DNA from 3 places in the Streptomyces sp. NPDC057302 genome. Region 2 is predicted to be linked to each of the others. Evidence: predicted binding sites of a transcription regulator. Region 2 holds the regulator's gene; each other region holds the start of a gene.

Region 1 (9,545 bases), on a different contig from region 2:
GGGCGCCGCCACGGTGATCACCCGGACCGCACCGGCCGTGCAGGACACCTTCACCTGCTGGGTGATGGTCACCTTGCCGTGCGGGCGGACATCGCCCTTCCAGACGTACTTGCCGCCCTGCTTGGCGACCTTGCCGCTGCTCGCGACCGGCTTGGAGCCGGGCGTCACCTGCCAGGACGCGGTGGCCGCGGTGCGTGTGCTGCCCGAGGGGTTCTTGATGGTGATGGTGTTCTTCACGTTGCTGCACACCGGCGCGGTCCGCCGTGCGGGCACGTTGGAGACCTTCACCATCGGCTGCTTGCGCTCGATGACCGGCGCCGCCCCGCACTTGGGGTCGGTGCTGCCCGCGTCGCAGTTGGAGCGCGGGGACTCGACGTCGACGTCGTTGAGCAGCTTGCCGTCACCGCTCACGGGGTCGTGGACCTTGACCGAGTACGTCACCGTCGCGGTCTTCCCGGCCGGGATGTCGCCGGTGTAGCTGATCTTCGGCTTCGTGTACGAGACGTCGCCGGTGCTCGCCTTCGCGTCGTTGTTGTACGTCGCGTCGTCGAGGTTGTCGGTCAGGTCGTCGCTGAACTTGGCGTTCGGGTAGTTCAGTTTGCTGATGTTCTTCGCCTTGACCGTGTAGGTCAGGGTGCCGCCCGGCTTGATCTTCTTGGGGCTCGCGGTCTTCGTCACCTCCAGGTCGGGGACCGGGACGGAGAGCGCGAAGGCGGAGGGGACGTAGGTGTCGCCCTTCGTGGAGAAGCTCAGCGTCGTGGAGGTCGCGCCGACGGGGATCGGCTCTGCCGCCGCGGGCGCGCGGGTCCCGCTGCCGGTGACGTCGAACTCCTTGGCGTCGATGGAGAGGTTGTTGGCCATCCTCGGGTCGAGGGCGCCGTCGTCCTCGCTGATGAAGAAGTTGTTGGTGTTGCCCGTGTGCGCCTCGGTGATGTTCTTGCCGCCGACCGCGAACCGGTCGCCCGGGGTGTTCCAGTCGCCTTCGTACGCGGTGACGCTGGCGCGCGGCTTGCCGTCGGTGCGGTAGAAGCCGTCGACCTTGACGCTGGTGGCGGGCGACGTGGAGCGCTGGAGGACGTGGCCGCCGTACACGTAGACGTTGCGGCGGTCGGGGGCGTGGTCGTCGTTGGGGGCGTCGTACTTGTAGACGACGGTGAGGGACCAGCCCGCGACGCAGCCCTTGCCGGTGGGCGCCCAGATGTCGCCGACCGCGACGGGGACGGGGCTTCCGCTGCCGGTCACGCCGTCGAAGAGGTCGGTGACGTCGGCCTCTCCGGTGTAGTAGTGCGGGCCGTTGGTCGACGCCGGGTCCTTGACCAGGTCGGCCGGGGTGACCTTCGCGGGGGTGTTGCCGGCCACGCTGACCGCGGGCACCGCGTCCAGCGGGTCGCCGGGGGAGGGCCGTACGTCGGCGCCGGAGATGTCGCAGCGCTTGAGCTGGGCCCCGCTCGGGCCCTTGTACGTGCCGTCGTTGCCGCCGAAGAAGAGGCGCGCGTACGCGACCTTCGCGCCGGGCGGGATCGCGACCCGGCCGGTGCTCGACCCGTGGTCGGGGTCCATGCCCGCGGTGTTGATCCGCTGCATGACGAAGGTGTTGTTGTTGTCGCGGCCCTGGCCGTCCGCGGCGGTGGCGCAGCGCGCCGCCATGTCCGCGGGCGTCGTCGGGCAGCCCATGACCGTGTTGCCGATGGTCTTGAAGTCGCCGTACAGCGATTCGTCGTAACGCTTGGCGAAGGGCTCGACCACATCCGCCGCGGCGGGCACGGCGGCGGCGCCGAGCGCTCCTGCCGCGAGTCCGGCCGTGGCCATGGCCACGCCGCCGACGCGTCGCGCGCTTCCCATTACTTGTCTGACCCACATAAGTGGGAAATTTAGACAAAATGCCCGGCTTTGGGTGGTTACGCCACGCGGCGAGCCGTGTACTCCGCGATGCCGGCCATCGGCGGCCGCTCCTCCGTGTCCACCGCATGGGTCCGCGGCTCGAACCCCTGCTCGCCCCGTTCGAACTGGGTGATCTCGGGCCGTACGAGATGGCCGCGCGCGAGGCGCAGCTGCGCCGTCCGGTAGATCGCCGCGGCCATCCGCCCGAGCGCCTGCCCGTCCTGGTGGCGGTGCTTGCGCACGCCGACGTCGACCTGCGCGAGGGCGTCAAGGCCCACCGTGTGCAGTGCGTCGACCAGCAGGCCCAGCTCCACTCCGTAACCGACGGGGAACGGCAGCTGCTCCAGGAGGGACCTGCGCGCCGCGTACTCGCCGCCCAGCGGCTGCACGAACCCGGCCAGTTGGGGCCAGTGCATGTTCAGCAGCGGGCGCGCCATCAGCTCGGTGACCCGGCCGCCCTGACCTGCGGTTCCGTCCAGCGGGCGGTCGTACATCGCCTTCACGAGGTCCACGTCGGGCTCGGTCAGGAGCGGGCCCACGATCCCGGTGACGAAGTCCGCCGAGAACTCCCGCAGGTCCGCGTCGACGAACGCGACGATGTCACCGCCGGTCACCAGGAGCGAGCGCCACAGGACCTCGCCCTTGCCGGGCACGGCCGGAACGCGCGGCAGGATGTCGTCCCGGTGCACGACCCGCGCACCCGCGTCCCGCGCGACCTCGGCCGTGCGGTCACGGGAGCCGGAGTCGATCACCACGAGCTCGTCGACGAGGGCGGCCTTCTCGACCAGCTCGCGGCGGATCTCGGCGACGATCTCGCCGACCGTCTCCTCCTCGTCGAGCGCGGGCAGGACGACACTCACCGAGGCTCCCGAAGCCCGTTTGGCGGCGACGAGTGCGCTGAGCGGACGGTCGGCAACGGACCAGGAACGCCTGGTCAGCCAGCGCTCGGCCTCTTCCAGCACGGGTTGCTCCTCCTGTGTGTGGCCTACATGTGATCCATCTCGCGGTGCGGACGACTATCTCAAGGGTCCAGGCCGTCGGTTACAGTCTTGAACAACGCGGATGACCATCGCATGTCGGGGGTCATCGCGTAACAAATGCCCTGGGCCCCCAAAAGCCCGGCGCCATACCGCTCATCCAGAGGGGCAGAGGGATACGGCCCGTTGAAGCCCCGGCAACCATCCCGCCGACCGCGCACGCGAGGTCTCGGTGGGGAAGGTGCCAATTCCGTCTCGCGGTGAGATTCGCCGCGGGGAAGATGAGGAGAAAGGGCCTCGCCTCCATGGCTGCGCAGACTGTCGCAACGAACGAATCCACCCCCTCCACCACCTCCGGTTCCGTGGATCTCGGCCCCGCATCGGGCCTTTCCTGCCGCGAGTGCGGTGAGCTCTACGCGCTCGGCCCGATCTTCGCCTGCGAGGCCTGTTTCGGCCCGCTCGAAGTCGCGTACGACCTGCCGACCGGTGACCCCGAGGCGCTCCGGAAGCAGATCGAGTCCGGCCCCGACAACATCTGGCGTTACGCGCCCCTGCTGCCCGTCCCGGCGAACGTGGCCGAGAAGCCGAACATCAACCCCGGCTGGACCAAGCTCGTCAAGGCCGACAACCTCGCCCGTGAACTCGGTGTCGAGCAGGGCAAGTTGTTCGTCAAGGACGACTCCGGCAACCCGACCCACTCCTTCAAGGACCGGGTCGTCGCGCAGGCCATCGAGGCGGCGCGCGCCTTCGGCTTCACCACCCTCTCCTGCTCCTCCACCGGCAACCTCGCCGGCGCCGTGGGCGCGGCCGCCGCCCGTGCCGGCTTCCGCTCCTGCGTGTTCATCCCGCACGACCTGGAGCAGGGCAAGGTCGTCATGGCCGCGGTCTACGGCGGTGAGCTCGTCGGCATCGAGGGCAACTACGACGACGTGAACCGCTTCTGCTCCGAGCTCATCGGCGACCCGCTGGGCGAGGGCTGGGGCTTCGTCAACGTGAACCTGCGGCCGTACTACGGCGAGGGTTCCAAGACCCTCGCGTACGAGATCTGCGAGCAGCTCGGCTGGCAGCTGCCCGACCAGCTGGTCATCCCGATCGCGTCGGGCTCGCAGCTCACGAAGATCGACAAGGGTCTGAAGGAGCTCATCAAGCTGGGGCTCGTGGAGGACAAGCCGTACAAGATCTTCGGCGCGCAGGCCGAGGGCTGTTCGCCGGTGTCGACCGCCTTCAAGGCCGGGCACGACGTCGTGCGCCCGCAGAAGCCGGACACGATCGCCAAGTCCCTGGCCATCGGCAACCCGGCCGACGGGCCGTACGTCCTGGACATCGCGCGCCGGACGGGCGGTGCGGTGGAGGACGTGAACGACGAGCAGGTCGTCGACGCGATCAAGCTTCTGGCGCGGACCGAGGGCATCTTCGCGGAGACCGCCGGGGGTGTGACGGTGGGCGTCACCAAGAAGCTGATCGAGGCGGGGCTCATTGATCCCTCGCTCACCACGGTCGTGCTGAACACCGGTGACGGCCTCAAGACGCTTGACGCTGTCGCCGAGACCTCGCAGGCCACCGCGACCATCAAGCCGAGCCTTGACGCGTTTCGCTCCGCCGGTCTCGCCGGTTAGCCGCCGTAGGGTCTGAGCCTTCTTTCCGTCTGCGGACCGTCGTGGCTGGTCGCGCAGTTCCCCGCGCCCCTCAAGGGGCCCGCACAACCCGAGGTGAATCCATGAGCGTCAAGGTCCGCATCCCCACCATTCTCCGCACCTACACCGGCGGTCAGTCCGAGGTCGCCGCCGAGGGTGCGAATCTCTCCGAGGTCATCGCCGACCTGGAGAAGAACCACGCCGGTATCGCGGCCCGCGTCCTGGACGACCAGGGCAAGCTGCGGCGCTTCGTGAACGTGTACGTGAACGACGACGACGTCCGCTTCGAGCAGGGCCTGGAGACCGCGACGCCGGACGGCGCGGGGATCTCCATCATTCCTGCCGTCGCCGGTGGTTGATCCTTTAAGGAAATACCCTGCGTAATCCTTGTTGCCCCCTCCGCGAGAGAAGTGGAGGGGGCAATTCCATGTGGTTGAGCGCGGTACAGTTGGGAAGCGAGCTTCCCCGTTTGTGCCGAGCGCATATACGAAGTCGCCCTGAGGGCGACAAGAAGTAGCCAAAGTGAACTGCCCATTTGCCCTTCTCGCGGCATTTGCCTGGCCCGACTTGCCCTGAACTCCGGTAAAACCTCCGCTTATCACCGATCAGGCGTGCCCAGAATTCTCGTCCGATTGACCTGTTGCAGAGGGCAGTTGGACAGATACATTCAGCCGCGGTCGACGCGTTCCGGCGCACGCCTCCACAACCCATTGGGGGGGTGAGGTCTGACCCGGGTCCGCGAAGTGCGGATCCGTGCAAGGGCCAGTAATAGGGGAGTTAGGCATGGCTCAGGGCACCGTCAAGTGGTTCAACGCGGAGAAGGGGTACGGCTTCATCGCGGTCGACGGTGGTGCGGATGTTTTCGTCCACTACAGCGCGATTCAGATGGACGGCTACCGCACCCTTGAAGAAGGTCAGCGAGTTGAGTTCGAGATCTCGCAGGGCCAGAAGGGTCCGCAGGCGGACATGGTCAAGCTCGCCGTCTGATCTCGGCGCGATCGGCCAGCGACTTAGCGAGTGACGAAGGGCCCGCATCCCGACAGGGGTGCGGGCCCCTCGTACGTTTGGGACGCGGGCCCCTCGTACGTCTGGGATCCGTGAGAGGCGCTTGCACTCGCAGGGGTCGAGTGCTAATCATTGGCGTTAGCACTCTCCGAGTGAGAGTGACAGAACTTGGGTCGGGTCAGTGAGGCCCGCAGGCCGGGTGGGGCAAGGAACCACACGGTTTGCAGGCCGTCCGTCGCGGGCACTGGCGCGATCCGGAGCATGCCACCCCTGTCCGGGAGGACCACTTCACATGGCCAAGATCATCGCGTTCGACGAGGAGGCACGGCGCGGCCTCGAGCGCGGCATGAACCAGCTCGCCGACGCCGTCAAGGTGACCCTGGGCCCCAAGGGTCGCAACGTCGTCCTCGAGAAGAAGTGGGGTGCCCCCACGATCACCAACGATGGTGTTTCCATCGCCAAGGAGATCGAGCTCGAGGACCCGTACGAGAAGATCGGCGCCGAGCTGGTCAAGGAGGTCGCGAAGAAGACGGACGACGTCGCCGGTGACGGCACGACGACCGCGACCGTCCTGGCGCAGGCGCTGGTCCGCGAGGGCCTTCGCAACGTAGCCGCCGGTGCCAACCCGATGGCCCTCAAGCGTGGCATCGAGAAGGCCGTCGAGGCCGTCTCGGGCGCCCTGCTCGAGCAGGCCAAGGACGTGGAGACCAAGGAGCAGATCGCTTCTACGGCCTCCATCTCCGCCGCCGACACCCAGATCGGCGAGCTCATCGCCGAGGCGATGGACAAGGTCGGCAAGGAAGGCGTCATCACCGTCGAGGAGTCGCAGACCTTCGGGCTCGAGCTTGAGCTCACCGAGGGCATGCGCTTCGACAAGGGCTACATCTCGGCGTACTTCGCCACCGACATGGAGCGTATGGAGGCGTCGCTCGACGACCCGTACATCCTGATCGTCAACTCGAAGATCTCGAACGTGAAGGACCTCCTTCCGCTCCTCGAGAAGGTCATGCAGTCCGGCAAGCCGCTGCTGATCATCGCCGAGGACGTCGAGGGCGAGGCCCTGTCGACCCTGGTCGTCAACAAGATCCGTGGCACCTTCAAGTCCGTCGCCGTCAAGGCTCCGGGCTTCGGTGACCGCCGCAAGGCCATGCTCGGCGACATCGCCATCCTCACCGGTGGCACCGTCATCTCCGAGGAGGTCGGCCTCAAGCTGGAGAACGCCGGTCTCGACCTGCTCGGCCGTGCCCGCAAGGTCGTCATCACCAAGGACGAGACCACGATCGTCGACGGCTCCGGTGAGAGCGACCAGGTCCAGGGTCGCGTCAACCAGATCCGCGCCGAGATCGAGAACTCGGACAGCGACTACGACCGCGAGAAGCTGCAGGAGCGCCTGGCGAAGCTCGCCGGCGGTGTTGCGGTCATCAAGGCCGGTGCCGCGACCGAGGTCGAGCTCAAGGAGCGCAAGCACCGCATCGAGGACGCCGTTCGCAACGCGAAGGCCGCCGTCGAAGAGGGCATCGTCGCCGGTGGTGGCGTGGCGCTCATCCAGGCCGCCGCTGTCTTCGAGAAGCTTGAGCTCGAGGGCGACGAGGCCACCGGTGCCGCCGCTGTGAAGCTGGCCCTTGAGGCCCCGCTGAAGCAGATCGCGGTCAACGCCGGCCTTGAGGGTGGTGTCGTCGTCGAGAAGGTGCGCAACCTGACCGTCGGCCACGGCCTGAACGCCGCGACCGGTGAGTACGTCGACATGATCGCCGAGGGCATCCTCGACCCGGCGAAGGTCACGCGCTCTGCCCTGCAGAACGCCGCGTCCATCGCCGCGCTGTTCCTCACCACCGAGGCCGTCATCGCCGACAAGCCGGAGAAGGCGGGCGCTGCCCCGGCCGGCGGCGGCATGCCGGGCGGTGACATGGACTTCTGATCGACCTCTGGTTGATCTGCGTCCCGTACGTACCGAGGGCGGCACTCCTTCTCACGAAGGGGTGCCGCCCTCGGGCGTTGTGCGCGGCGAGCGGTGCGGCTACGGCAGGCGGTCCAGGATCCAGGTGGAGAGTTCCTCCGTCACCAGGGTGTGGCCCTCGTTGTGGGAGGCGCAGAGGTACTCGTCGAGTTCGCTGTCCTCGGACTGCTCCGGGAACGGGTCGTACAGCTTCTCGTGGCTGTCGATGTCCCGGAGGGCCACCGCGCTCGCGGAGGGGACGAAGCAGTGTTCGCGGATCTCCGCCTCCGAGCCGAGGCCGATGATCGCGGGGATCTTGTCGAGCTCGTCGGCGAGGATGCCGAAGCCCTCCAGGGTGCCGCCGGGGGCGCCGTCGATCTCGGGCATCCCCGAGGTGCGGATCTGCGGCTTGCGCAGGGTCACCACCCGTAGCTGGGCGACGAGTTGCTCGGCGCCCGTGCGCTGCGTGTAGAGGTGGGTGCCGGTGATGGCCAGGCCCTTGCCGTGGAACGCCTGCTCGCCGGGGGCGATGCCGTTGCCCACGCCCGTGCGTACGCCGTTGGAAACGGCGATCTTCCTCGGCCGCCGCGGCCAGCCGCCGACCCGCTCCAGCTCGGCGAGGAACTCGATGCGCTGCTTGTCGGTCTCGGGGCTGTCGTCCCACTCGGAGATGTGCTGCCACAGGAGCTGGCGCGCGGCCGGGCTGTTCATCTGGTTCGAGAAGGCCGCGTTGAGCCGCCGGATGTAGTGCGCGAACGACTGGAGCGCGAGGGGGACCCAGGCGCCGCGGTGCGGGCTGTCGTAGGAGAGGTAGACCGCCGTCTCGTGGTCGACGCTCTCGTGCTCCATCTTGGCGAGCGCGTACCGCGTGATCAGACCGCCCATGCTGAAGCCGCCGACGGTCAGCGCGTGGTCGCCGACGCGCCGCGCGATCGCCTCCTGGATCGCCGACCTGGCCGCCTTGGCGTTGTCCAGGATCGAGGCGCTGCGCTCGTCGTAGCCGAGCAGGACGAGGTCGTAGCCGCGCCGCCGCAGCTCGCTGACGAACGGGTACTGGCCGCGCTCAAGGCCCTCCCACAAGAGGTCCAGGTCGCTCGGCCCGCTGTTGAAGCCGTCGCTGAGGATCACCGGCTTGGAGAGCCCGTGCTTGGAGTTGGCGAGGTACACCCAGGCCTTTCCGCCGGGTAACGCCCACTCCTGGTCGGGGGTGGGAGCGGCCTCGGAGGCCGTCCTCGGGCCGGGCGCCAGGGTGACGTTGGCGGCGGTCCCGAAAGCCTCGGCGATCTGCTCTTCGTCGGGCTGGCCGGTGTCGCTGTACTCGGTCATGAAGGGTCCCCTCCGGTTGTGCGGCTTCGATGATGGCGGGTGGGCAGGTGCCATCCTCTGTACGCGCGGGGGGTGCCGGAAGACGGCCACCGTCATTCACCGGGTGGGCGGGACCCTTTCGGACAGCGGCAAGCTGGCCGCTTTCGCCTGTGCCGTACGGGGGTGCCGGGGCCCTGGCCGGGGCGAGAGGGTGCGCGGCGGTTACGGGCGTTACGCGTGGGCCGGGGCAGTGCCCAAATCGGTCAGATCTGGTGGCTGAGGGCGGGGAAGTATGTCCCGAAGGCGCCCCGGGGAGGGGCTGGGATCAGTCGGTGTAGTCCTTGAGCTTTTCGGTGTCCAGGGTGATGTTCACGGGATCGGGCAGCGGAGTTGGGGGGCATGGCGTCGCCTCCTCCCCTGCATCGTGCCCCGCTTCTGGCGCGGGTGAGCTGCACGGTCGCGCCTGTGTCCCTTCACGTCGAGGGTGAGCTGCCGAGCGGGCTGCGGCCGCGTGCGTGCGGACCTGGGCCGGAGGCAGAGCTGTGTGCCGCCGAATGCCTGGTTCACCTCGACACGGGCCGCAGGTGCCGCCTGGCAGGGCCTCCGGACGGCCGGGGGTGCCGCATCTTCCGCATTCCAGTACGCGCAGGACGGGGCGGGGCGCCGGCTCCGGGGGGAGCTTGGTCGTGAGGCGGCTGCGGACGAGGGCGGCGGGGCTGTGGACCGGGGTGGGGAGCCCTGCCGTCAGGGCGCGGAGGATGTCCGGCTCCGTCGCGCCCCGGGCGAACCACTCGGTGAGTTGAGGTT
Region 2 (9,545 bases):
GCGACGGTCGTGCCGTCCGGGGAGATGCGGGGGTGGTTCACGGGCATGTTGTCGGCGCTGACGCGCCATGCCCGGCCGCCGTCGAGAGGAGCGACCCAGACGTCGTCCTCAGCGGTGAAGGCGACCAACTCGCCGTGCAGATGCGGAAACCGAAGATACGCAGGGTGTCCAGTCAGTGTCACCAAGCCAGCCTAGGCAGCCGCGGCGGCCCCGGACAGGGTTTTGGATCACTTGCCCCTGATGCACGAGCAGGTCGGGTCGGGTGTCCGCGGCGGCGGATCGGGCGTGACGGTCACCGTGACCGTCGGTCCGGGCTGCTGGTCCGGCGGCTGGGTCGGCCGGTCGCCGCCGGGGTCGTCGCCGCCGCCGCTCCCGTCGTCGCCCCCGGAACAGTCGCCGAGCACGTCCACCCGGAACCACTCCTTGCCGTCGACCTTGGCGGTCAGATTCCCGCGTACGCAGTGCCCGTCGACGACCGACCACACCTTGCCCTTGACGGTGATGTCGCTGGTGTCGTCCGAGCCCTTGCCCTCGGCCTGCCCCTGGCAGTCGACGGTGGCGACGGCGTCGCGGTCCGGCGAACCGCTGGAGGGGGTGACCCGGCCGGCGAAGCGGGCGGTACAGCTGATCCACAGGACGTCGAGGTGCTGGCTCTCCAGCTCCTTCGTCGCCATCTCGTCCGTGGTGATCGCGATGGCCGCGGCGTTCATGCCCCCGTCGACCGGATCGCACGCGGCGGCCCCGATCACCGCCGCCCCCGCGAACCCGACGGCGTACAGCACCCGTCGGCGCCGTCCGCGTACGTCCACCGCACGATCACGTAAGCGCCTCAAAGCCCCCATAGGCGGCAGAGTGCCACTGCGAGCCGCCTGACGGTAGTCCCCTTTGCGTCCACTCCGGGCGCGGCTTGTCGCCGTACGGCCAGAAGTGGCTCAACCGCTACGAGCCTTGAGCCGTCCGCCCGTCCGCCGAAGCGGCGGCACCCTCAGCCCCGCAGCAGCAGCCACTCCTGCAGCTCCACCAAGTTCCCCTCCGGGTCCTTGAGATGGGCGACCCGCATACGGCCGGTCAGCGGGGCCGGGCCCTGCGCGATGGTCCCGCCCCGCTCGACGATCTTCTCGCAGTACGCGTCGAGGTCGTCGACCCGCAGTACCACCAGTGAGCGGTGTCCGGTCGCCGACTCCTCCAGTTCGTCGAGGAGTTGGGCCATCATCGAACGGTCCTGGAGCGCGATGCCCGCGGAGCCGGTCGACGGACTGAATTTCTCGTACGGTCCGTCCACCGCCCCGGACTGCGGCTTGAGGCCGAGGATTCCGGCGTAGAAGTGATAGCAGGCGCTGAAGTCCGATACGAGCAGCCGCACTTGGGCCAGTTCCACGGCATCCCCCTTACCCGGCGCGGGGGTTCAGGACCAGCGGCCGGTGCGCCCGAGGAGCAGTGCGGCCGCCGCCGTCCCCGCGGTCGACGTACGCAACACGCTACGCCCCAGGCGGTACGGCTTGGCGCCGCTGCCCGCGAACGCCGCGAGCTCGTCCGGGGAAACGCCGCCTTCGGGGCCGACGACGAGGACGATGTGCCCGGCGGCGGGAAGCTCGGCGGTGGCCAGCGGCTCGCTGCCCTCCTCGTGCAGGACGGCGGCGAAGTCGGCCTCGGCGAGCAGCGCGGCGACCTGCTTGGTGGACGCGGCCTCCGCGACCTCGGGGAAGCGCACCCGGCGGGACTGCTTGCCCGCCTCGCGCGCCGTGGCACGCCACTTGCCGAGTGCCTTGAGCCCGCGCTCGCCCTTCCACTGCGTGATGCAGCGCGACGCGGACCAGGGCACGATCGCGTCGACGCCGGTCTCCGTCATGGTCTCGACGGCGAGTTCGCCGCGGTCGCCCTTGGGCAGCGCCTGCACGACGGTGATCCGGGGCTCCTGGGGCGTCTCTTCCCGTACGGAGTCCATCCGCAGGATCAGCCGGTCCTTGCCCTCGGTGTCCAGGACCACGCAGTCGGCCCAGCGCCCGGCCCCGTCGGTCAGGACGACGTCCTCACCGGCGTGCAGCCGCTTCACGGAGACGGCGTGGCGCCCTTCGGGACCGTCGAGCACGTAGCGTCCCGCGCCGCCCGCGGCGGTCTTCTCGAAGGTCTCGAAGGTCTCGACGACGAAGACGGGTGCGGTCACGCCTGGCTCCCGGGCTGGGTCCCCTGCTGTCCTTCGGCCGCCAGCGCGGCCTTGGCGTCGGCCAGTTCGGCCGCGAGGACCTCCACGAGCTGCCCGGCGGGAAGCTCCCGCGACATGCGGTGTCCCTGGCCCGCCCACAGCGCCATGCCCTGCGCGTCACCGGCCTTGGCGGCGGCCTTGCGCAGGCCGCTGGTGAGGTGGTGGATCTGGGGATAGGCGGCGGGGGCGTACGGACCGTGCTCGCGCATGAAGCGGTTGACCAGGCCCCGCGCGGGGCGGCCGGAGAAGGCGCGGGTCAGTTCGGTGCGGGTGAACAGCGGGTTGGTCATGGCCTGCTTGTGCAGGACGTTCGCGCCCGACTCGGGGCAGACCAGGAAGGCCGTGCCGAGCTGCGCGGCGTCGGCGCCCGCCGCGAGCACCGCGGCGATCTGCGAGCCGCGCATCAGGCCGCCCGCCGCGACGATCGGGATCTGCACGGTGTCGCGCACCTGCGCGATGAGCGAGAGGAGGCCGAGCCCGGCGCCGTCCGTCTCGGGGTTGTCGCGGTGCGTGCCCTGGTGGCCGCCCGCCTCGATGCCCTGCACGCACACGGCGTCGGCGCCGGACCACTGGGCGGTCTGCGCCTCTTCGGGCGTGGTGACCGTCGCCACGGTGATCGTGCCGACCCGGGCGAAGGCGTCGAAGACGTCGCGGGTGGGGCATCCGAAGGTGAACGACACCAGCGGCACCGGGTCCTCGACGAGGATCGCGAGCTTGGCGTCGTAGCCGTCGTCACGGCCGCTGTCCGGGTCGCCGAGCTGCGTCTCGTACCAGGCGGCCTCACCGGCGAGCTGGTTGCGGTAGACGTCGACGGCGGCGGCGTCCGCGTACTCGGGCTGCGGCATGAAGAGGTTCACGCCGAACGGGCGGCTCGTGAGCCCCCGCAGCTGTTTGATCTCCTGGTACATCCCGTCGGCGGTTTTGTACCCGGCTGCGAGATATCCGAGCCCCCCTGCCTCGGAGACGGCCGCGGCGAGCTGGGGGCACGAGGCGCCGCCCGCCATGGGGGCCTGCACGATCGGTAGGCGGCAGAGATCGGTCAGTGCGGTGGACATGAACGCATCGTGCCATGCCCTGGGCGGGGGGCCGAATCGCGCCTCGCGAGGGCCCTCGGGGCCCCGTGAGGGGGCGCGGGGAACCGCGCGAGCAACCACCGGCGACCGGCGGACGAAGACGGCAGAGCGCCCCCGGCGCGGGTATCCGCTGCCGGGGGCGCAAAGAGGCACTGCTCAAGGCGCTACCGCCCGTTGAACGCGTCCTTCAGACGCGAGAACAGACCCTGCTGTCCCGGCTGGAACTGCCCCGTGGGCCGCTCCTCGCCGCGCAGCACCGCGAGCTCCCGCAGGACCCGCTCCTGCTCCGCGTCCAGCTTGCTCGGCGTGAGGACCTCGACGTGCACGATGAGGTCGCCTCGCCCGCCGCCCCGCAGGTGCGTGATGCCCCTGCCGTGCAGCGGAACCGACTGGCCGGACTGCGTGCCCGGACGGATGTCGACCTCTTCCAGGCCGTCCAGCGTCTCCAGGGGCACCTTCGTGCCCAGGGCCGCTGCCGTCATCGGGATGGTGACCGTGCAGTGCAGATCGTCCCCGCGCCGCTGGAACACGGCGTGCGGCAGCTCGTGGATCTCCACGTACAGGTCGCCGGCGGGGCCGCCGCCGGGGCCGACCTCGCCTTCGCCCGCGAGCTGGATCCGCGTGCCGTTGTCGACACCCGCGGGGATCTTCACGGTGAGCGTCCGCCGCGACCGGATGCGGCCGTCGCCGGCGCACTCCGGGCAGGGGGTGGGCACGACCGTGCCGAAACCCTGGCACTGCGGGCACGGGCGCGACGTCATGACCTGACCGAGGAAGGACCGCGTGACCTGCGACACCTCGCCGCGACCGCGGCACATGTCACACGTTTGAGCGGATGTCCCCGGCGCGGCACCTTCACCGCTGCAGGTCGTACAGACGACCGCCGTGTCGACCTGTATGTCCTTGGTGGTCCCGAAGGCCGCCTCGTCCAGGTCGATCTCGAGCCGGATCATGGCGTCCTGGCCGCGGCGCGTGCGCGACCGGGGGCCACGCTGCGACGCCGTACCGAAGAACGCGTCCATGATGTCCGAGAAGTTGCCGAAGCCACCGGCTCCGAAACCGCCCGCACCGCCGCCGCCCGCCTGGGACAGCGGGTCGCCGCCGAGGTCGTAGACCTGCTTCTTCTGCGGGTCCGACAACACCTCGTACGCGGCGTTGATCTCCTTGAAGCGCTCCTGAGTCTTCGGATCCGGATTCACGTCCGGGTGAAGCTCACGGGCCAGCCTTCTGAAGGCCTTCTTGATTTCGTCCTGGGAAGCGTCGCGGCGCACGCCTAGTACGGCGTAGTAGTCCGTGGCCACTTACGACTCCGCCAGGATCTGTCCGACGTAACGTGCCACTGCGCGTACTGCTCCCATCGTTCCCGGATAGTCCATGCGGGTCGGGCCGACCACGCCGAGTTTGGCTACTGCCTCGCTGCCCGAACCGTAGCCGACGGAGACCACGGACGTGGAGCTGAGTCCCTCATGGGCGTTCTCGTGACCGATCCGTACGGTCATGCCCGAATCTGTGGCCTCGCCAAGCAACTTGAGCAGAACGACCTGCTCCTCAAGAGCCTCCAGGACGGGCCTGATGGTGAGGGGAAAGTCATGTCCGAAGCGGGTGAGATTGGCCGTTCCGCCGATCATCAGCCGCTCCTCGGTCTCCTCGACCAAGGTTTCGAGGAGTGTGGAGAGCACCGTCGCGACCGTGCCCCGGTCCTCCGCGTCGAAGGACTCCGTCATGTCCTGCACCAGCTGCGGCACGTCCGCGAAGCGGCGGCCCGCGACCCGGCTGTTGAGCCGCGCCCGCAGATCCGCCACCGAGGTCTCGCCGAACGGGGCGGGACAGTCGATCATGCGCTGCTCGACCCGGCCGGTGTCCGTGATCAGTACGAGCATCAGGCGGGCGGGGGCCAGCGAGAGCAGCTCCACGTGCCGCACCGTCGAACGCGTGAGGGACGGATACTGCACGACCGCGACCTGCCGGGTCAGCTGCGCGAGCAGCCGCACCGTGCGGGCCACGACGTCGTCGAGGTCGACGGCGCCGTCGAGGAAGTTCTGGATGGCCCTGCGCTCCGGCGCCGCCATCGGCTTGACGCCGGCGAGCCGGTCGACGAAGAGGCGGTACCCCTTGTCCGTCGGGATGCGCCCCGCGCTCGTATGAGGCTGGGCGATGAACCCTTCCTCCTCAAGCGCCGCCATGTCGTTGCGGACGGTGGCCGGTGAGACCCCGAGGCTGTGCCGCTCGGTGAGCGCCTTGGAGCCGACGGGCTCCTCGGTGCCGACATAGTCGTGGACGATGGCGCGCAGCACCTCGAGCCTGCGTTCATTGAGCATCCGCGCACACCTCCACCTTTTGCCCTGAATCCTGTCTGCCTGATGTCTCGCCTGGCACTCACCTGGGGCGAGTGCCAGCCTCCACCGCGCCCAGTGTACGGCCGTGAGGTACGGCCCCGGCAAGGGCCGGACCTCCCATGTCGGTCCGAGGGGCGGGGCAGCGGCTGCCAAGCCGCCCGTGCGGGGCTAGCGTCGGCTTATGGACGTGGCACTGGCATGGGACGCGGCGGGTTGGGAGCGGCTCGCGCCGCACGTGGGGCGGCGGCGCCTGCCGGTCTGGGACTGTACGGCGGGCCTGGTCGTCGGCGGCGAATCGGCGCTGATGATCGAGGCGGGGGCGACCCTGCGCGAGGGGGCCGAGCTGCGCACCCAGGCGCGCGGCATCCTCGGCGGAGGGCGGCGGGTCACCCACCTCGCCCTGACGCACCCGCACTTCGACCACGTCCTGGGCGCCGCGGCGTTCGCGGGCGTGGAGGTGTACGGCGCCGTGGGCCTCGACGCGCTCCTGGCGAGGGGCCGCGACGAGCTGCGCGACGACGCCGTCCGGCACGGGGTCGCCCCGGACGCGGCGGCGGAGGCCGCCGATCTGCTCGTCCGCCCGCACCACTCGGTGTGCGGGGAGTGGACGCTCGATCTGGGCGGCGGGGTGCAGGTCCTGCTCGCGAACGTGGGCCCCGGGCACTCGGGCCACGACCTGGCGGTCCTGGTCCCCGGCACGGACGGCTCTCCGGAGATCGTCTTCTGCGGGGACCTGGTCGAGGAGTCGGGCGAACCGCAGGCGGGCCCGGACTCGGTCCCCGCGCGGTGGCCCGCGGCGCTCGACCGGCTCCTCGAACTCGGCGGGGAGGACGCGCTGTACGTGCCGGGGCACGGTGCGGTGGTGGATGCGGCTTTTGTTCGTGCGCAACGCGCCACACTGGCGGCCCGCTTCGGCGTGTCGTAGCCGGTCGTACGCCCCTTCTCCTATCGTCATCCAAATGCGCCAGTACTCCGCAGACCTCACCCCGCCGTGGAAGAAGCCGAAGCCCGTGCCGGAGGTCGCCGCGGAGGTGGACCTCGTGGTGGAGGAGCTCGGCTCCGGTTTCTGCGGGGCGGTGATCCGCTGCGAGAAGACGGCGCAGGGTCCGACGGTGACGCTGGAGGACCGCTTCGGCAAGCACCGCGTCTTCCCGATGACTCCCGGGGGCTTCGCCCTGGAGGGCAGGACGGTCACGCTCGTCCGCCCGTCGGCCGCCGCTCCTCCGGTACGTCCCACGCGTACCGCGTCGGGTTCGGTGGCCGTGCCGGGAGCGCGGGCCCGGGTCGCCCGCGCCGGGCGGATCTACGTCGAGGGCAGGCACGACGCGGAGCTCGTGGAGCGGGTGTGGGGCGACGACCTGCGGATCGAGGGCGTCGTCGTCGAGTATCTGGAGGGCATCGACGACCTCCCGGCGATCGTCGCGGAGTTCTCCCCCGGCCCCGACGCGCGGCTCGGCGTCCTGGTGGACCACTTGGTGCCGGGCTCCAAGGAGTCGAGGATCGCGGCGCAGGTGGGTTCCGCTTCGGCGCTGGTGGTGGGGCATCCCTATATCGACGTGTGGGAGGCGGTGAAGCCGTCGTCGGTGGGCATCGAGGCGTGGCCCCGCGTCCCGCGCGGCCAGGACTGGAAGACGGGCGTCTGCGAGGCGCTGGGCTGGCCCCCGAACACGGGGGCCGCGTGGCAGCGGATCCTGGGCTCGGTGCGCAGCTACCGGGATCTGGAGCCGGAGCTCCTCGGCCGCGTGGAGGAACTGATCGACTTCGTCACGGCATCCGGGTCCTAGCCCACCGCTTCGCGGCGGATCTTTCCCGCCCACCCACCCGATTGCCCCGCAGCTGCCCACCCGGACCGGGCAGCCATATCCAGCCGTCCGGCGTTTGAGGACCGGGGTCTGGGGCGGAGCCCCAGTTTCGGGAAGGGGCGGGATTGGGGAGAGCCCCGCAGGGCCCGCCCGAACCCCAGCCGACCCGCCCCCCCCAGCCGCTCAGTCCACCAGGTCCCGCACCACCGCATCCGCCAGCAACCGCCCCCGCAGCGTAAGAACCGCCCGCCCCTCCCCGTAGGGCCCCGCCTCAAGCAGCCCGTCGGCGAGCGCTCGCCCCGCGGCGTCAAGCCCCGCGGGCCGCAGCAGGGTCAGCGGGCACCCCTCGAGCAGCCGCAGCTCCAGCAGGATCCGCTCCACCCGCCGGTCCTCCGCGGCGAGGATCTCCCGTCCGGCCCCCGGCGAGCGCCCGGCGGCCAGCGCCCCCGCGTACGCCCCGGGATGCTTGACGTTCCACCACCGCACGCCCCCGACATGGCTGTGGGCCCCCGGCCCGGCCCCCCACCAGTCGGCACCCCGCCAGTACAGCTCGTTGTGCAGGCACCGCCCGGCCTCGGACGTGGCCCAGTTGGACACCTCGTACCAGGAGAATCCCGCGGCCCCGAGGACCTCGTCGGCGATCAGGTACCGGTCCGCGTGGACGTCGTCGTCCGTCATGGGCACCTCGCCGCGCCGGATGCGCCGCGCCAGCTGCGTGCCCTCCTCGACGATCAGCGCGTAGGCACTGACGTGGTCGGGGCCCGCGCCGATCGCCGCGTCGAGGGTGGCCCGCCAGTCGTCGTCGCTCTCCCCCGGCGTCCCGTAGATGAGGTCCAGGTTGACGTGCTCGAAGCCCGCCGCCCGCGCCTCCGCCACGCACTGCTCGGGCCGGCCGGGCGTGTGCGTACGGTCGAGCACCTTCAGTACGTGCTGCTTCGCGCTCTGCATCCCGAAGGAGACCCGGTTGAAGCCACCGGCCCGCAGCTCGCTCAGGTAGGCCGGATCGACGGACTCGGGGTTCGCCTCCGTGGTGATCTCGGCGTCGTCCGCGAGCCCGAACTCCTCCCGGACAGCGCCCAGCATGCGGACGAGGTCGGCCGCGGGCAGCAGTGTCGGCGTACCGCCCCCGACGAAGACGGTCCGTACGGGGCGCGGATCGTCCCCCAGGACCTTGCGTGCCGTGCGCACCTCGTCGATCAGGGTGTCCGCGTAGTTGTCGCGTGAGGCGAGCACGCCGCCGGAGCCGCGCAGCTCGGTCGCCGTGTAGGTGTTGAAGTCGCAGTAGCCGCAGCGCGTGGCGCAGTACGGGACGTGGAGGTAGAAGCCGAGCGGACGGGCCCCCGCTCCCTGCAGGGCGGACGCGGGCAGCGCGCCGTCCTCGGGCATGGGCTCACCATCGGGCAGTGCGGAAGGCATACCTTCGATTGTCCCGCACCGCGGAGGAAGCCGACGCCGCGCACGAGGCCGCGCTAGAAGCCGCTACTGCGCCTGCAGCACGAGCACCGCCAGATCGTCGTCCGGCGGCCGCTCCGAGAACGCGTGCACCATCCTCTTGATCCGTTCCGCCACCAGGTTCGCGTCGAGCCCCGCACAGCTCGCGAACGCCGCCGCGAGGCCGTCGGCGTCGTCGAACATGTGCCGTCCGGCGCGACGCTCCGTCACCCCGTCGGTGACGCAGAGGAGTGTGTCGCCGGTCCGCAGCTCGAAGGTCTCGCTCATGTACGTCGCGTCGTCGACGACCCCGAGCAGGAGCTGGGGCTCGGCTGCCGACCGGACTTTCCCGTCGGGCGAGAGCAGCAGCGGCAGGGGGTGTCCGGCGCTCGCGATCGTGCAGCGGACGCCGCCGTCGTCCATGGGCACCAGCTCTCCGTAGAGGAGGGAGAGGAAGCGGGACGTGGCGCCGTCGGGCGGCAGGCCCTGGCCGCCCGCGACGGCGACCACCGCCGCCGCCGCGTCCGCCGCCTCCGTCGCGTCGTCCAGGAGGAGCTGGTTGAGGCGGTCGAGCACCTCCGCGACCTCGTATCCCTCGCGGGCGAGCAGCCGCAGCCACGGGCGGGCGAGGCCGATCACGACGGCCGCCTCGACCCCCTTGCCCTGTACGTCGCCGAGCGCGAAGCACCAGCGGCCCTTG
Region 3 (9,545 bases), on a different contig from region 2:
AACTGCACGACCGGCACGGCATCGAGGCGGAGGTCCTCACCGCGGACCTCGCGACGGACGACGGGATCGCCGCCGTCGAGAAGCGGCTCGCGGACCGCAGGAATCCGGTCGACCTCCTGGTGAACAACGCCGGGTTCGGCAACAAGGGCCAGTACCTGGAGGTGTCGATCGAGGACGAGCTGACGATGCTCAAGGTGCACTGCGAGGCGGTGCTCCGCCTCACGTCGGCGGCGACGGAGTCGATGCGGGAGCGCGGTCGCGGGGGCGTCGTCAACGTCGCTTCGGTGGCCGCGTTCGTGCCGCGCGGGACGTACGGCGCGTCGAAGGCGTGGGTCGTGCAGTTCACGCAGGGCGCGGCGAAGGATCTGGCCGGCTCCGGGGTGCGGCTGATGGCCCTGTGCCCCGGATTCGTACGCACCGAGTTCCACGAGCGCGCCGGGATGGGGACGTCCAACATCCCCAAGTGGATGTGGCTCGACGCGGACAAGCTGGTCGCGGCGGCGATCGCCGACCTGGCACGCGGCAAAACCCTGTCCATCCCGGACCCGCGCTACAAGGCGCTGATGGGCGTGGTGAAAGTGACCCCGAGGGCGCTGCTCGGCGGGGTGACGTCACGTACGGGACGCAAGTACGGCCCGCAGTAAGAAGAGCGCCCCGTAAGGGGCCCGGGGAACTGCGCGAGGACGGACCACGCCCCGCGGTCGGCGACGGCGCGCAACCCGGCAGACGCGCATCCGAGAACGCACCGAGGCCCGGCGCCCCCAAGCGGGGGCACCGGGCCTCGTTCAGCTCATCGGAGCGACGGGTCAGTGAGAGTGACCGTGCCCGTGACCGGCGTCAGCCTCGTCCTCGGCCGGCTTCTCGACGACCAGGGTCTCGGTCGTCAGGAGCAGCGAGGCGATGGACGCGGCGTTCTCCAGCGCGGAGCGCGTCACCTTGACCGGGTCGATGACGCCGGCCTTGACCAGGTCGCCGTACTCACCGGTCGCGGCGTTGAAGCCGAAGCCCTTGTCGAGCTCGGCGACCTTCGAGGTGATGACGTAGCCCTCGAGGCCGGCGTTCTCGGCGATCCAGCGCAGCGGCTCGACGGCGGCGCGGCGGACGACGGCGACACCGGTGGCCTCGTCGCCCTCCTTGCCGAGGTTGCCCTCGAGAACCTTGACGGCGTGCACCAGAGCGGAGCCACCACCGGAGACGATGCCCTCCTCGACCGCGGCGCGGGTCGCGGAGATGGCGTCCTCCAGACGGTGCTTCTTCTCCTTGAGCTCGACCTCGGTGGCAGCGCCGACCTTGATCACGCAGACGCCACCGGCGAGCTTCGCCAGGCGCTCCTGCAGCTTCTCGCGGTCCCAGTCCGAGTCCGTGGACTCGATCTCGGCCTTGATCTGGTTGACGCGGCCCGCGACCTCGGAGGCGTCGCCGCCGCCGTCCACGACGGTGGTGTCGTCCTTGGTGATGGTCACGCGGCGCGCGGTGCCGAGCACGTCGAGGCCGACCTGGTCGAGCTTGAGGCCGACCTCTTCGGCGATGACGGTGGCACCGGTGAGGGTGGCGAGGTCACCGAGCATGGCCTTGCGGCGGTCGCCGAAGCCGGGGGCCTTCACCGCGACGGCGTTGAAGGTGCCACGGATCTTGTTCACGACCAGGGTCGAAAGGGCCTCGCCCTCGACGTCCTCGGCGATGATCAGGAGCGGCTTCGAGGCGTTGGTCTGGATGACCTTCTCGAGCAGCGGCAGGAGGTCCTGGATGGAGGAGATCTTGCCCTGGTGGATCAGGATGTACGGGTCGTCGAGGACGGCCTCCATACGCTCCTGGTCGGACACCATGTACGGGGACAGGTAGCCCTTGTCGAAGGCCATGCCCTCGGTGAAGTCCAGCTCCAGGCCGAAGGTGTTGGACTCCTCGACGGTGATGACACCGTCCTTGCCGACCTTGTCCATCGCCTCGGCGATGAGCTCGCCGACCTGCGGGTCCTGGGCGGACAGACCGGCGACGGCCGCGATGTCGGCCTTGTCGTCGATCGGGCGCGCGGTCGCGAGGAGCTCCTCGGACACGGCCTTGACGGCGGCGTCGATGCCCTTCTTCAGGGCGGCCGGGGAGGCGCCGGCGGCTACGTTGCGCAGGCCTTCCTTGACCAGGGCCTGGGCGAGGACCGTCGCGGTGGTGGTGCCGTCACCCGCGATGTCGTTGGTCTTGGTCGCCACCTCCTTGACGAGCTGCGCGCCGAGGTTCTCGTACGGGTCCTCGACCTCGACCTCACGGGCGATGGTGACGCCGTCGTTGGTGATGGTGGGGGCGCCGAACTTCTTGTCGATGACGACGTTGCGGCCGCGGGGGCCGATCGTCACCTTGACCGTGTCGGCAAGCTTGTTGACGCCGCGCTCGAGGGCGCGACGGGCGTCCTCGTCGAACTTCAGGATCTTCGCCATGGGAGCGGTTCAGCCCTCTCGAAACTCGGGTTTAACGAGCTGCGCCCCTCGCCGCCCGGCAATCAGCGGGGTGACCAGGGGCGCAGCTCAAAAAAGTAAAACTGGTGAAGCGGGTGAAGCGGTGAATTACTTCTCGACGATCGCGAGGACGTCGCGAGCCGAGAGGACGAGGTACTCGTCGCCGTTGTACTTCACCTCGGTGCCGCCGTACTTGCTGTACAGCACGACGTCGCCGACCTTCACGTCGAGCGGCAGGCGCTCGCCGTTCTCGAAGCGCCCCGGGCCCACGGCGAGGACAGCACCCTCCTGGGGCTTCTCCTTCGCGGTGTCCGGAATGACCAGGCCGGAGGCCGTGGTCTGCTCGGCGTCGAGCGGCTGGACCACAATGCGGTCCTCGAGCGGCTTAATGGCAACCTTGGAGCTGGCGGTCGTCACGATCCGGTCTCCCCCTTCGGAGATCTACGGGGTTAACAGTCTGGGGTGGCGACCAGGTGGATCCGTCGTCGCGGGTGCCGGACCTGCCCGTCGCTGTTGGCACTCTCCAGTGGTGAGTGCCAAGCCCGAGACTAGGACGACGATTAGCACTCGGTCAAGCGGACTGCTAATTCGCTGACGCGGGTCTTATCCGGGTGGAGCGCTTTTCGGGGGCACGAGCCCGGCCTCACGCCCCTCCGGGCAGCGGTTCCCGGCAGGCGGCGACTGCGTCCCCGTAGCCATGCGCCGCCCGGTTTCCGGCGCTCCCGCGGGGGGCGCGCAGCTCGGCGAGGCCCCCGGTTTCCTCGGCGGGACCTTCTCGGCGGCCTTGCGGCCCAGGCGTTCGATCGGATCGACCGACTGTGCGCACCCGGTGAGCAGCGCGGGCGCGAGCACGCCCGCCGCGAGGGCCGCGGCGAAGTAGCGGTGCGCCCGCGCCCGCCCGGTCACAGGTAGTCCTCCAGCCTGGCCACCGCGTACCCCTTGTCGGTGACCGTCTTCATGACCTTGCGGATCATGTCGGGCATCGTGCCCTTCCAGTCCTCGCGCCCCCGGAAGTGCGTGAGGATGATGTCGCCGGGATGCAGGTCCCGGTCCCACTCCCGCCAGTCCATGCGGTTGGGGAAGGCCTCGGACGCCCACAGCGGGACCGCCTTGATGCCGCAGGACTTGGCGGCGCGCAGCGAGTCCACGTTGTAGTTGCCGTACGGCGGGCGGAAGAGTTCGGGCCGCTTGCCGTAGCGCTTCTGGATGGTGTTCTGCATGCCGCAGATCTCGCGGCGCTGCCCCTCGTACGAAAGCCCCGGCAGATAGCGGTGGTTGAGGGTGTGGTTGTTCAGCGTGACACCGCGGGACTGCATCTTCTTGAAGTAGCCGTAGTCCTCCTTGACCAGGTAGTCACTGAGGAACGCGGTGTACGGGATCTTCAGCTCGCTCATCATCTTGAGCAGCGCGGGGTCCTTCTCGGCGCCGTCGTCGATGGTCAGGAAGACGATCTTCTTCTTGGTCGGGACGGTCGTGAAGACGGGCGGCAGACTCGCCTGCCCCTTGACCTCGAACCCCTTGCGGGTGGTGATCCGCGGCTTCTGGGCCGGCGGCAGCGGCGCGGTCAGCGGGGTCTTCGCCAGGCCCCAGCGCTTCGCGGCGGCGGCGCGGGCGACCTCGGCGACGCGGAGTTTCTGGGCGTAGGTGTCGAGGGCGCGGGCGGGCGGCGCGTCCAGGCGCTGCTGGCCGGGGGCGGGATTGACCCCGCCGTCGGAGCCCGACGCACAGCCCGAGGCGATCGCGGCGACGGTGAGCACGGCCGCCGCGGCCCGCACCCGCCCCCGCGCCCTGCCCCACGCCGGGACCTGACCCTTCCGTCTCGCCCCGAATTTGTCGTTTTGTCGTACTAGTTGCATGGCGCCGGATCTTTGCAGCTCACGGCCCTGCGGACGGGCCGACACCGCCGCCGGGCGCGCACCATCCACCGACTGGCCCACAATGGGCCGGGTGAACGACCTCGACACCGCCCTGACCTCCTTCGCCGCGCTGCTCACCGCCGAAGGCCGGTCCCTGCTCGATCTCGACGAGGTGCGCGAGGCCGATCCGGCCCGGGAGCTGGCCGTCGCCACCCGTCTGCGCCGCGAGCACCCGGCGGAGCTGGTCACGGCGGTGCTCGCGCAGGCGCGGCTGCGGCGGCGGGCGGTGGCGAAGTTCGGTGGGCCGGACGCGGGGCGGATGTTCTTCACGCCGAACGGCGTCGAGCAGGCGACGCGCACGAGCGTGGCCGTGCACCGCGCCGAGAGCTTCAAGTCCCTCGGCGTGCGCAGCGTGGCCGATCTCTGCTGTGGCATCGGCGGCGACGCGATCGCCCTCGCGCGGGCCGGTATCGCCGTCCTCGCCGTCGACCGCGACCCGCTGACCTGCGCGGTGGCGCGCGCGAACGCGGACGCGCTGGGACTCGCCGACCTCATCGAGGTGCGCGAGGCCGATGTCACCGAGGTCGACACGGCCGCGTACGACGCCGTCTTCGTGGACCCGGCGCGGCGTGGCGGCCGGGGCCGCATCTTCGACCCCGAGGCGTACTCCCCGCCCCTCTCCTGGGCCGTCCGGGCCGCCCGCAAGGCTCCGCACGCGGCGCTGAAGATCGCTCCCGGCATTCCGCACGAGGCGGTGCCCGCCGAGGCCGCGGCGGAGTGGATCTCGGACGGCGGTGACGTGAAGGAGGCCGTGCTGTGGTTCGGCACGGACACCCCGTCGTCGCATCGCGCGACGCTGCTGCCGTCGGGCGCGTCCCTGTGGTCCTCGCTCGACGCGATGCTGCCGGATCCGGCGGTGCGGGCGGTGGGGCGCTATCTGTACGAGCCGGACGGCGCCGTCATCCGGGCGCATCTGGTGGCGGAGGTGGCCGCGCGGGTGGAGGGCGGACTGATCGACGAGACCATCGCGTACGTCACCTCCGACGCGCTGCACGCGACTCCGTACGCGGTGGCGTACGAGATCACCGATCAACTGCCCTTCGGGGTGAAGAAGTTGAAGGCGGTGCTGCGGGAGCGGGAGGTCGGGATCCTGACGGTGAAGAAGCGGGGCTCCGCGGTGGAACCGGAGGAACTGCGCCGCAAGGTGAAGCCCCAGGGCAAGAACTCGGCCACCGTTTTCCTGACCCGGGTGGCGGGGGCGCCGACGATGCTGATCGGGCGGCCGGTGGTGGGGAACTGACTTTCTTTTCCCCAACCCCGCCCCTTCCCGAAAACCGGCTGCGCCGGGGCCTTGCCTGCCGTCATCACCGGCTTCGCCGAGTTCGTCCTCAATCGCCGGACGGGCTACAGGATTCAGCCCGCCCCAGCAACAACTCCCGCTCCCGCCCATTGCGCGTGAGCCCCGCCGCCCGCTCGAACTCCTCCCGCGCCTCCGCCACCCGACCGAGCCGCAGCAGCACGTCACCCCGCACACTCGGCAGCAAGTGATAGCCCTTCAGGGCAGGTTCAGAGGCGAGGGCGTCCAACAGCGGCAGCGCCTGCGCCGGTCCCTCGGCCATCGACACCGCCACCGCGCGGTTCAGTTCGACCACCGGTGACGGGGCGCGGGCGGCGAGGAGTTCGTAGAGGGCGGCGATCTGCGGCCAGTCCGTGTCCTCGTACGACACGGCGTTCGCGTGGCAGGCGGCGATCGCGGCCTGGAGCTCGTAAGCTCCCGGGCCGCCCGTCGAGACGGCCCGCGCACGGGCGAGCGCCGCGAAGCCCCGCCGGATCAGCGGCCGGTTCCAGTGCCGGCGGTCCTGGTCCGCGAGGAGCACCGGCTCGCCCTTCGGCCCCGTCCGCGCCGCCGAGCGGGACGTCTGGAGCTCCAACAGCGCCGCGAGGCCGTGCACTTCGGGCTCCCGCGGCATCAGGGCGGCCAGCACGCGGACGAGCCGCAGCGCGTCCTCGCACAGCGACGGCCGCAGCCAGTCGTCGCCCGCCGTGGCCGCGTACCCCTCGTTGAAGATGAGGTAGATGACTTCGAGCACCGAGCCGAGCCTGGCCTCGCGCTCGGCTCCGTACGGCACTTCGAAGGGCACGCCCTTGGCCGCGAGGGTCCGCTTCGCGCGCACGATGCGCTGGGCCACCGTCGCCTCGGGGACCAGCATCGCGCGGGCGATCTCCGGCGTCGTGAGCCCGCCGAGCAGCCGCAGGGTGAGCGCGACGCGGGCCTCGGCGGAGAGCACCGGGTGGCAGGCGGTGAAGACGAGGCGCAGGAGGTCGTCGTCGATGTCGTCCGGGTCGGCGGGCCCTTGGACATGGGGCGGGGCCGCCTCCAGGTCGCGGCCCATCTCCTGGAGCTTGCGCTCGTAGCGCTCCCTGCGGCGCACGAGGTCGATGGCGCGGCGCTTGGCGGTGGTCATCAGCCAGGCGCCCGGGTTGTCGGGGACGCCGTCCAGCGGCCACTGTTCGAGCGCGGCGACCAGCGCGTCCTGCGCGAGCTCCTCCGCGATGCCCACGTCGCGCACGATCCGCGCGACACCGGCGATCAGGCGCGGGGACTCCATCCGGAAGACGGTCTCGATGGCGCCGCGGGGCGCGTCCGGGCGAGGGGGCTCTGAAGAGTGGTCCTTCACGGCCACCCATCAGAGCACCCCGCGCGGGGCACCGCAAAGACCCGGCGCCCGCACCCCGTGGATCGGGCCCGGCCCCGTGGCTCAGCCCTCGATGATCTCCCGGACCTCCGCCGTCACGGTCCACTTCTCGTCGTGGGTCCTCAGGAAGCGGCCGGCCCACTCGACGGCCTCGGCCCTGTCCTTGCACTGCGTGATCGAGTAGCCGCCGACGACCTCCTTGGCCTCGGTGAACGGGCCGTCCGTGACGGAGAGCCGGCCGCCCTCCCAGTGCACCTGGGTGGTCTGGGCGCTTGGCGTGAGGCCCGCGGTGTCGAGCATCACCCCGGCCTTGGTGATCTCTTCGAGGAGCGCGCCCATGCGCTCGCCCATCTCGGGGCTGGGGCCGCCCTCGGGAGAGTTCTTCTCGTCGACGCGGATCATCGTCAGAAAGCGCGGCATGGTGATGTTCCCTTCGGCTGTCGCGCGCCCCGCGGGCCACGCGACGGGCGGGGCTTCTTCCCGCCTCTCACCTCTGCGTCGAACGGGATACGCCCGGATCGACATCGTCTCCGAGGTTCTTCGAAATTTCTTCCTGAGCGGGCGGCGGAGCCGAAGGGGAGGGCGAAGGCGTACGCGCCGGATGCAGCACCGCGGTGGCCACCGCCGCCGCCACCAGCAGCGCCGCGGCGACGCCGAACGCCGTCGCGTAACCCTCCGCGAGCGCGCCCACCCCCCGGCCGGCCCCCGTCACGCCCGACGCCACCGTCACCAGCACGGCGAGCCCCAGCGAACCGCCCAGCTGCCGCGAGCTGTTGAGCAGCCCCGAAGCCATGCCGGTCTCCTCGGCGGCGACACCGGACGTCGCCGCCGTGCCCAGCGGCACGAAGCACATGCCGATGCCGACGCTCGCCACCAGCGAGGGCCCCACGACCGACCCCAGGAAGGTGCCGCCGGGCCCGACGGTGAGGGCGAACCACACGAATCCCGCCGCCCCGAGCAGCCCTCCGGTCACCAGAAGCGCCCGCTCCCCGAGGCGCCCGGCGTTCCGTGCCGAGACCACCGACCCGGCGACGATGCCCGCGCAGAACGGCAGGAAGGCCGCTCCCGCCCGCGTCGGCCCGTACGACATGACCTCCTGGAGGTAGAGCGAGGTGAAGTAGAAGGCGGCGAACTGCCCGGACGACATCAGCAGCGCGAAGGCGTTCGCGGAGAGCACGGGGCGATTCCTGAGCAGGCCGGGGCGCAGCAGCGGCTCACGCTGCCGGAACTCGACGACGGCGAACGCGGCGAGCAGCGCGAGCGCCGCGCCGAGGGTGCCCAGGGTCGTGCCGGATCCCCAGGCGTACGTCTCCGTGCGGACGAGGCCGAGGACGAGCGCCGCCATGCCCGCCGTGACGAGGAGCGCCCCCAGCACGTCGAGCCGGGGCGCGGGAACGGTGCGCCGGTCGGCGGGCACGCCGTGCCGCGCGAGGAGGAGGGCCGCGAGCACCACCGGGACGTTGATCAGCATCACGGAGCGCCAGCCCGCCCAGTCGGTGAGCACCCCGCCCGCCATCACTCCGACCGCGCCGCCGAGCGCCCCCGCCGCGCCCCAGAGCCCGAGCGCACGCGCACGCGCGGGCCCGGCCGCGTAGGTGACGGTGATCAGCGCGAGCGCGACGGGTGCGAGCGCCGCCGCTCCCGCACCCTGCACGGCCCGCGCCGCGACGAGCTGCCCCGGCGACTGCGCGAGCCCGCCCGCCAGGCTCGCGACGCCGAAGACCGCGAACCCGGCGATCAGGGTGCGCCGCCGCCCCACCAGGTCGGCCAGGCGCCCGCCCAGCATGAGGAGGCCGCCGAAGGCGAGCGCGTAGGCGTTGACGACCCAGAGCAGCGAATCGGCTCCGAAGCCGATGTCGTCGCCGATGTCGGGCAGCGCGATGTTCACGACGGACATGTCGAGGGAGACGAGGAACTGCACGGTGAGCAGCACCGGCAGCAGCCAACGGGCCCCTGAGGACTTCGGGTCAGCGGGATTCACCATGCCGACAGACATTACTATACGCGTATAGAAAATACAGGGGCGTGCGCCACCGCCACGGCACGGGCGCGACAATGAGCCACGTGGAAGCAGAGAAACCAGCGCCGGAAGCAGCGAAGCCGGGCCCGGAGAAGTCGGGCGAGCAGCAGAAGAAGAAGCGCGGTCGCCCCAGCCGCATCGACCTCGACACGATCGTCGGCATCGCGCGCCGCATCCTGCAGGAGGAGGGCGTGGCCGCCCTGAGCATGCGCAGGGTCGCCAAGGAGGTCGGCACGACGCCGATGGCGCTCTACCACCACGTACGCGACAAGGACGAGCTCCTGATGCTCACCCTGTCGGGCACGGCCGACTCGGTCCCGCGCCCGGAGCTCCCCGACGACCCGCGCGAACGGCTGCTCGCGGTCTCGGTGCACATGCACGGCACGCTGGCGCGGATGCCCTGGGTGGTCGAGGTGCTGAGCCTGGGCGATCTCACCGACAAGGGCGCGCTGTGGATGGTCGAGGAGATCGTCGCCACCTGCGTCGACTGCGGGCTGACCACGCCCCAGGCCGTCGCCGCCTACCG

The links. The regulator HrcA, encoded in region 2, represses chaperone genes, less so after heat shock. The targets are predictions, from matches to a motif close to TTNGCACTCNGNNNNNCNGAGTGCNAA.
Region 1: a site for HrcA is predicted at 5,636-5,662, ahead of groL (chaperonin GroEL). Genes of this name have one in related genera too.
Region 3: a site for HrcA is predicted at 3,008-3,034, ahead of groES (co-chaperone GroES). Genes of this name have one in related genera too.

What each region holds. Positions count from the first base shown of each region.
Region 1 covers NZ_JBHUZJ010000018.1:74,239-83,783, reverse strand. Annotated here, with positions in the region: gene ACFUPX_RS16050 (hypothetical protein) at 1-1,842, opposite strand, end outside; gene ACFUPX_RS16045 (glucosyl-3-phosphoglycerate synthase) at 1,899-2,843, opposite strand; SAM riboswitch class I at 3,012-3,146, shown strand; gene thrC (threonine synthase) at 3,164-4,474, shown strand; gene ACFUPX_RS16035 (MoaD/ThiS family protein) at 4,576-4,851, shown strand; gene ACFUPX_RS16030 (cold-shock protein) at 5,276-5,479, shown strand; gene groL (chaperonin GroEL) at 5,790-7,415, shown strand; gene ACFUPX_RS16020 (esterase/lipase family protein) at 7,515-8,759, opposite strand; partial or broken gene ACFUPX_RS16015 (hypothetical protein) at 9,205-9,545, opposite strand, start outside.
Region 2 covers NZ_JBHUZJ010000006.1:52,981-62,525, forward strand. Annotated here, with positions in the region: gene ACFUPX_RS06840 (S41 family peptidase) at 1-182, opposite strand, end outside; gene ACFUPX_RS06845 (hypothetical protein) at 228-809, opposite strand; gene ACFUPX_RS06850 (VOC family protein) at 986-1,378, opposite strand; gene ACFUPX_RS06855 (16S rRNA (uracil(1498)-N(3))-methyltransferase) at 1,406-2,164, opposite strand; gene ACFUPX_RS06860 (nitronate monooxygenase) at 2,161-3,258, opposite strand; gene dnaJ (molecular chaperone DnaJ) at 3,441-4,577, opposite strand; gene hrcA (heat-inducible transcriptional repressor HrcA) at 4,578-5,594, opposite strand; gene ACFUPX_RS06875 (MBL fold metallo-hydrolase) at 5,794-6,537, shown strand; gene ACFUPX_RS06880 (DUF3097 domain-containing protein) at 6,572-7,396, shown strand; gene hemW (radical SAM family heme chaperone HemW) at 7,598-8,830, opposite strand; gene ACFUPX_RS06890 (SpoIIE family protein phosphatase) at 8,894-9,545, opposite strand, start outside.
Region 3 covers NZ_JBHUZJ010000011.1:62,886-72,430, reverse strand. Annotated here, with positions in the region: gene ACFUPX_RS11265 (SDR family NAD(P)-dependent oxidoreductase) at 1-644, shown strand, start outside; gene groL (chaperonin GroEL) at 807-2,429, opposite strand; gene groES (co-chaperone GroES) at 2,556-2,864, opposite strand; gene ACFUPX_RS11250 (polysaccharide deacetylase family protein) at 3,350-4,303, opposite strand; gene ACFUPX_RS11245 (methyltransferase domain-containing protein) at 4,395-5,603, shown strand; gene ACFUPX_RS11240 (RNA polymerase sigma factor) at 5,692-6,981, opposite strand; gene ACFUPX_RS11235 (YciI family protein) at 7,063-7,419, opposite strand; gene ACFUPX_RS11230 (MFS transporter) at 7,487-8,983, opposite strand; gene ACFUPX_RS11225 (TetR/AcrR family transcriptional regulator) at 9,055-9,545, shown strand, end outside.